One region of the Streptomyces sp. NPDC006544 genome, then DNA from elsewhere that is predicted to be linked to it. Evidence: riboswitches for the same ligand, from Rfam matches in the RefSeq annotation. Region 1 holds a riboswitch; the other holds the start of a gene.
What was found. A riboswitch is a leader RNA that binds a small molecule or an ion and turns the genes downstream of it on or off. The one in region 1 is predicted to bind glycine.
Positions count from the first base shown of each region.

Region 2: it holds a riboswitch for glycine, as region 1 does, so the genes downstream of both, gcvT (glycine cleavage system aminomethyltransferase GcvT) here and gcvP (aminomethyl-transferring glycine dehydrogenase) in region 1, are expected to answer to the same signal.

Region 1 is NZ_JBEXOV010000063.1:9,693-13,286, forward strand. Features, by position in the region: gene ABZY44_RS25780 (DNA polymerase IV) at 1-796, shown strand, start outside; gene ABZY44_RS25785 (PRC-barrel domain-containing protein) at 957-1,322, opposite strand; glycine riboswitch at 1,440-1,538, shown strand; gene gcvP (aminomethyl-transferring glycine dehydrogenase) at 1,737-3,594, shown strand, end outside.
Region 2 is NZ_JBEXOV010000038.1:51,859-55,452, forward strand. Features, by position in the region: gene ABZY44_RS19280 (enhanced serine sensitivity protein SseB C-terminal domain-containing protein) at 1-24, opposite strand, end outside; gene ABZY44_RS19285 (enhanced serine sensitivity protein SseB) at 91-801, opposite strand; gene ABZY44_RS19290 (AAA family ATPase) at 903-1,514, opposite strand; glycine riboswitch at 1,804-1,908, shown strand; gene gcvT (glycine cleavage system aminomethyltransferase GcvT) at 2,092-3,207, shown strand; gene gcvH (glycine cleavage system protein GcvH) at 3,368-3,594, shown strand, end outside.

The DNA of each region.
Region 1 (3,594 bases):
GCTCGCGGACCGGTGCGTGCACCGCCTGCGGGAGTCCGGGCACTCGGGGCGGACGATCGTCCTCAAGGTGCGGCGCTACGACTTCTCCACGCTGACCCGGTCCGAGACGCTGCGGGGCCCCACCGACGACCCGGCGGTGGTGCGGGAGGCCGCGGCGCGGCTGCTGGAGGCAGTGGACACCACGGGCGGCGTGCGGCTGCTGGGCGTGGGCGTGACGGGGCTGGCGGACTACACGCAGGAGGACCTCTTCGCCTTCGCGCTGGCCGCCCGTGCGGACGGCGAGGCCGCGCCGACGGCTGAGGCGGGCGAGGCGGGCGAGGCGGGCGAGGCGGGCGAGGCGGGGGCGACGGGGGCCCCCGGAGCCGTTGAGCCGGACGGGGCCGCGGGGGCTCCTGAGGCGGCCGGGGCGGGTGCGGGCGCAGAAGCGCAGGAGTCGGCGGAGGCCAGTGGGGCGGAGGACGAGCCGGCCGCCGGGGCGCCGGCGCCCGGGGGAGGAGCCGTGGCCGCTGAGGCGGCCGCCGGCGGCGGACCGCCCGGCGAGGCCGGGGCGGTCCACGGGAGGCTCTGGCAGGCGGGGCAAGACGTTCGGCACACGGTGTACGGGCCGGGGTGGGTCCAGGGCAGCGGGGTCGGGCGGGTGACCGTGCGGTTCGAGCGGCCCGGTTCGGAGCCGGGCCGGGTGCGCACCTTCCTGGTGGACGATCCCCAGCTCGAGCCGTCCGATCCGCTGCCGCTGGTGGGCGTACCGGCCGGACCCCGAGGAGGGGACCGGCGAGATCCGGAAGGGACGGCCTGAGGGCTGTCCCGCAATCCCCGGCGGGCGCACGACGCCAGCTACGGCACCTCGCCGCGTTGTCGGAACGCCCGAATACGCCCAGTATGGGGGCGCTCCTCCGCCTTGCGATGCACCGCATCCGACGCCGTGCGCTGACCCACCGGGGATTGCGGGACAGCCCTCAGCCCTCGTCACCCGCGAGCCGGCCGAAGTCGCGCCGGAACTCGCTGGGGAGGGCCACGTCGAGGCCGTAGTGGTGGTAGAGCTGCAGCTCCTGTTCGGGGGAGAGGTGACGGCCCACGCCGAAATCGGGCGCGTCCTTGATGAGGGAACGCTCGAAGGGCACGTGCAGGGTCTCGCCCACCAGCTCGCTCGGTTCCAGCGGGACGAAGGCGTCCCGGCTGAAGAGGCCGGTCCGTACGGCGGCCCATTCCGGGACGCCCGTGGCGTCGTCGAGGTAGACCTCGTCGATGGTGCCGATCTTGGTGCCGTGGCGGTCGAACGCCTTGCGGCCGATCAGGCTGCGCGGATCGATGTCAGTCTGCACGGTCCGGTCCCTCCACTGGTCGCAACTCCTCCGTTATGACTACAAAAGTGCATTTCCGGAGAGGGGGCCACTCGAGGGAGGCCCCGGATCCTCGCTGGTAGGCTGGGTGACGGCTGTTGACCCTGTGCGGGAGAGTCCTCCGAGTGAGCTCGACGGAGGCGCCGAAGGAGCAAATCCTCCCCGGAATCTCTCAGGCATACGTACCGCACGTAGGTGAGGCCACTCTGGAAAGCAGGGCGGGTACCGGGCGCGCAGTGCCGGTTCCCCTCCTCACCGACGGTGAAAACCGGACCTCGCGAGCGATCCTCGAGGGGCCCGGTGAAACTCTCAGGTTGTGATGACAGAGGGGGAGGCCGTCCGGGTGCCCGCGCCGAGGCACCCCTCGCAGGTCGTACGACCAGGAGGCCTCCGTACATGACCGCCAACCGCATTCCGCTCTCCCAGCTGGAGCGAGGCATCCCCTTCGAGCAGCGCCACATCGGCCCGGATGCCGAGGCGCAGGCCAAGATGCTCGCCCAGGTGGGCTACGGCTCCCTGGACGAACTGACCGCCGCCGCGGTACCGGATGTGATCAAGACCACTGACGCGCTGAACCTGCCCGAGGCGCGGACCGAGGCCGAGGTGCTGGCCGAGCTGCGCCAGCTCGCCGACCGCAACCAGGTCCTCTCCTCCATGATCGGTCTCGGCTACTACGGGACGTTCACGCCGCCGGTGATCCTGCGCAACGTCATGGAGAACCCGGCCTGGTACACGGCGTACACGCCCTACCAGCCCGAGATCTCCCAGGGCCGTCTCGAAGCCCTGCTGAACTTCCAGACCGTCGTCGCCGAGCTGACCGGCCTGCCGACCTCGGGCGCCTCCCTGCTCGACGAGGGCACCGCGGCCGCCGAGGCCATGACGCTCGCCCGCCGCGTGGGCAAGGCCAAGGGCAACGTCTTCCTCGTCGACGCCGACGCGCTGCCGCAGACCATCGCGGTGATCCAGACCCGTGCCGAGCCGATCGGCATCGAGGTCGTCGTCGCCGACCTGTCCGGGGGCGTCCCGGCCGAGGCCGCCGAGCGCGGCGTCTACGGCGTACTGGTCCAGTACCCGGGCGCCTCCGGTGCCGTTCGGGACATCAAGCCGGTCATCGACCAGGCGCACGAGCTCGGCGCGATCGTCGCCGTCTCGGCCGACCTGCTCGCCCTGACCCTGCTGACCTCCCCGGGCGAGCTGGGCGCGGACATCGCGGTCGGCACCACGCAGCGCTTCGGTGTCCCCATGGGCTTCGGCGGACCGCACGCCGGATACATGGCCGTCCAGGCCAAGCACGCCCGCTCGCTGCCCGGCCGCCTCGTCGGCGTCTCCGTGGACGCGGACGGCAACAAGGCCTACCGCCTGGCGCTCCAGACCCGTGAGCAGCACATCCGCCGCGAGAAGGCCACCAGCAACATCTGCACCGCGCAGGTGCTGCTCGCCGTCATGGCCGGCATGTACGCCGTCTACCACGGTCCGGACGGCCTGCGGACGATCGCCCGCCGCACCCACCGCTACGCCGCCCTCCTCGCCGCGGGCCTGACGGCCGGCGGGGTCGAGATCGTGCACGGCGCCTACTTCGACACCGTCACCGCCCGGGTCCCCGGCCGCGCCGCCGAGGTCGTGGCCGCCGCCCGCGAGGGCGGGGTCAACCTGTACCAGGTGGACGCCGACCTGGTCTCCGCCTCCTGTGACGAGACGACCCTGCGCGCCGACGTCGAAGCCGTCTGGGCGGCCTTCGGGGTCGAGGCCGACCTGGAGGCGCTCGACGCCACCACGGCCGACGCGCTCCCGGAGGGACTGCTGCGCGAGGACGCGTACCTGACCCACCCGGTCTTCCACCAGCACCGCTCCGAGACCGCGATGCTGCGCTACCTGCGCAAGCTCTCGGACAAGGACTACGCGCTGGACCGCGGCATGATCCCGCTGGGCTCCTGCACGATGAAGCTGAACGCGACCACAGAGATGGAGTCGGTCACCTGGCCCGAGTTCGGCCAGCTGCACCCGTTCGCCCCGGTGGAGCAGGCGGAGGGGTACCTCACGCTCATCACCGAGCTGGAGGAACGTCTCTGCGAGGTCACCGGCTACGACAAGGTCTCCATCCAGCCGAACGCCGGCTCCCAGGGTGAGCTCGCCGGCCTGCTGGCCGTCCGCGCCTACCACCGGGCGAACGGTGACGAGCAGCGCACCGTCTGCCTCATTCCGTCCTCCGCGCACGGCACCAACGCCGCGAGCGCCGTGATGGCCGGCATGAAGG
Region 2 (3,594 bases), on a different contig from region 1:
CGCGGCCGTGCCTGACGCACTCACCCGGTACCCCTCTTCGTCTGTTCGTCCGCCCGTCGCCCACGCGTGTCCACACCAGCTTAAGCGTGCCTACGGCAGGTAGAAGGGGCGCACGCGCGTAACGATGAAGTCGACGACCGGGTCCTCGGCGGCGTCGAGGAGGATCAACTGGACGGGCCAGGGGGCCGGTACGCGCGCCAGGGCGCGGCCCAGGGCCTCCATCGGGGCGTTTCGCATGTCGGTCGACCATCCCACCAGCTGGACGCCGACGTACAGCTCCGGGGCCCCGCCCTCGACGCTGGCGAGGCAGCGGTAGGCGGCCGTGACCGCCGCGGTGGCGCGGAACTCCTCCGCGGCGGCGGCCAGGAAGTCCACCGGGTCCTGCTGCCAGTCGGGTTCGAAGAGCCGGACCCGGCCGCCGGTGGCGGTGCCGTCGAGCGCGCTCCGGCCGGCGCGGCACAGCTCGGCGACGGCGGGCGGGGGGAGCGGGGCGCCGACGGCGCCCTCGGGATTGAGCGCGATGCCCAGCTGCGGGGGCAGGCCGCGGGCGAAGTCCACGGCGGGGGCCACGGCGAAGTCCATGGCGGGTCCGGCGCAGGCGCGGAACTGCTCCTCGGAGGTGTAGACGGGCACGTACGCGGCGCCGTTGATCTCCATGGTGGGCAGGCTCAGACTGCCCACGCCGCCGGGCAGCGGGATCCACACGTGGCTGCGCCCGAGCACCTCGACGATCCGCCCGCCGGCGTCCGCCTGCCCCAGCGCCGCCCCGAGCACCTGCTCCAGCTCGTTACCCGGCCACATGTACGCCTCCGCTTCGTTCACCCTTGTCCGCCCCGAGGTTAACGGTCGGCCCCGCCCCGCCCGCCGGGGGCCGGGCCGCGGCGGCCGCCGCGGCCGCGCGGCTACCGGAAGCCGATCTCCGTCAGGCGGGACGCCGCCGGCCGGTCCAGGAGGACCACCGACGCGCAGCCGGCCGGCGGACGGCCCGACTCCGCCTCGCGCAGCAGCCGGGCCACCGCGCCGCGGTGCCGGGCGAAGGCGTACGCCGACACCCCCCGCCCGCGCGCCGCCTGCCCAGCCCTGGCCTCCTCGGGGGTGGTGTCCAGGAGCACCAGGTGCAGCGCGCGGCCCCGGCGCCGGGCGGCCCCGGCGAGGACGGCCCGTACCCAGCTCTGGGTACCGCAGTCGTGGACCACGGCCGAGGCTCCGGAGCGCAGCACCCGCCACAGCCCCCAGTAGTGGGCGATCCGGACGGCCGGCCGGTACACCGCGTACGGCACGGGGGCCGGCATCAGGCGCTCCCACCGCTCGCGCGCGTCCTGGGAGTCGATGCCGCCGCCCTGTGCGGCCCGCTTGATCAGGGTGCTCTTGCCGCCGCCGGGCAGTCCGGACACCACCACGATGTCGCCGTCGGCGAAGCGCAGCCGGCCGGGGCCCGCCACCGCGCGCAGGTCCCGTACGACCGCCGTCGCCGGCTCGGCCGGCCCCCGCGCCGCGCCGCGCTGCGTGGGCACCCCGGCGGCGCCGCCCCCGCCGGTCCCCGCATCGGCTTCCGCGCCCGTCGTCGTGTTCGCTGCCGTGCTCGGTGCCGTGCTCGTTGCCGTGCTCGCTGCCGTCAGTGCTCCGAATCTCCGCACAGTGATCGCCTCCCCCGCGTCGGGCCACCGGGACCCGTCCCCTGAGTGTAAAGAGACGGTAATCCGGGACCACCGGTTCCGCTCCGCTTGCGGACCCCCTCCCCCATTCGGCCGCACGCCGTGCAATGATGTGCGCCATCTGGACACCAACTGCATACCGGCCGCTTGAATCCACGCGGGAGAGTCCCGGCGGGCCCGCAAGGCCGCGTCCGGGCGCCGAAGGAGCAAGTACCTCCCTTGAATCTCTCAGGCCCCGTACCGCGTGGATGAGGCAGATCTGAAAAGCGAGCCGCGCCACCGCCCGTGAGGGCACCGGCGCTGCTCCACCCAAGGTGCAAGTCGAAGGCCTTCCCCTGGAAGCGGGGAACTCTCGGCGAACCTCTCAGGTTCCGATGACAGATGGGGAGGAACTCCTCCTCGTCATGTCATGCCCTGGGACCCGGGAGCCACACCCATGAGCACTGCCCCCCGCCTGACCGCCCTCGATGCGCTGCACCGTTCACTCGGTGCGACCATGACCGATTTCGCGGGCTGGGACATGCCGCTGCGGTACAGCAGCGAGCGCGACGAGCACAACGCCGTCCGCACCAAGGCCGGCCTGTTCGACCTCTCCCACATGGGCGAGATCACCCTGACCGGCCCCGAGGCCGTCAAGGCCCTCGACTACGCGCTGGTGGGCAACATCTCCACCGTCGGCGTCGGCCGCGCCCGCTACACGCACATCTGCCAGGAGGACGGCGGGATCATCGACGACCTGATCGTCTACCGCCTCGGCGAGGACGAGTTCATGGTCGTCGCGAACGCCTCCAACGCGCAGGTCGTCCTCGACACGATCACCGAGCGCGCCGCCGGCTTCGACGCCGCGGTCCGCGACGACCGCGACGCGTACGCGCTGCTCGCGGTGCAGGGTCCGCAGTCCCCGGGCATCCTGGCCTCCCTCACGGACGCCGACCTGGACGGGCTGAAGTACTACGCCGGCCTGCCGGGCACGGTCGCCGGGGTGCCCGCGCTGATCGCCCGCACCGGTTACACCGGTGAGGACGGCTTCGAGCTCTTCGTCGCCCCCGAGCACGCCGTGGAGCTGTGGCAGGCGCTGACCAAGGCGGGCGAGGGTGTCGGCCTGGTGCCCGCGGGCCTGTCCTGCCGCGACACGCTGCGCCTGGAGGCGGGCATGCCGCTGTACGGGCACGAGCTGACCACCTCCCTCACCCCGTTCGACGCGGGTCTGGGCCGGGTCGTGAAGTTCGAGAAGGAGGGCGACTTCGTCGGCCGCGCCGCCCTGGAGGCCGCCGCCGAGCGCGCCGCCGCCAGCCCGCCGCGCAAGCTGGTCGGCCTGATCGCCGAGGGCCGCCGCGTTCCGCGCGCCGGCTTCTCCGTGACGTTCGACGGCCAGGTCGTCGGCGAGGTCACCTCGGGCGCCCCGTCCCCGACGCTGGGCAAGCCGATCGCGATGGCCTATGTCGACGCGGCGCACGCCGCGCCCGGCACCTCCGGCGTCGGCGTGGACATTCGCGGTACGCATGAGGCGTACGAGGTCGTGGCTCTGCCGTTCTACAAGCGGCAGAAGTAACTCTGTACGGGACCGCTGCCGTTCGGGTCGCCCCGCCGGGGCTCCCGCACCGGTTCCCGTACGCCCTCGCGCCCGCGCTCCGTCCCGGTCCGTCCCGGTCCGTCTCGGCACGCAGGACCACCGTTCGTATCCACTCCCCCGCATCCAGGAGAATCAGGTCATGAGCAACCCCCAGCAGCTGCGTTACAGCAAGGAGCACGAGTGGCTGTCGGTCGCCGAGGACGGCGTCTCGACGGTCGGCATCACGGAGTTCGCGGCCAACGCGCTCGGTGACGTCGTATACGCCCAGCTCCCCGAGGTCGGCGACACGGTGACGGCAGGCGAGACCTGTGGCGAGCTGGAGTCGACCAAGTCGGTCAGCGACCTGTACTCCCCCGTCACCGGCGA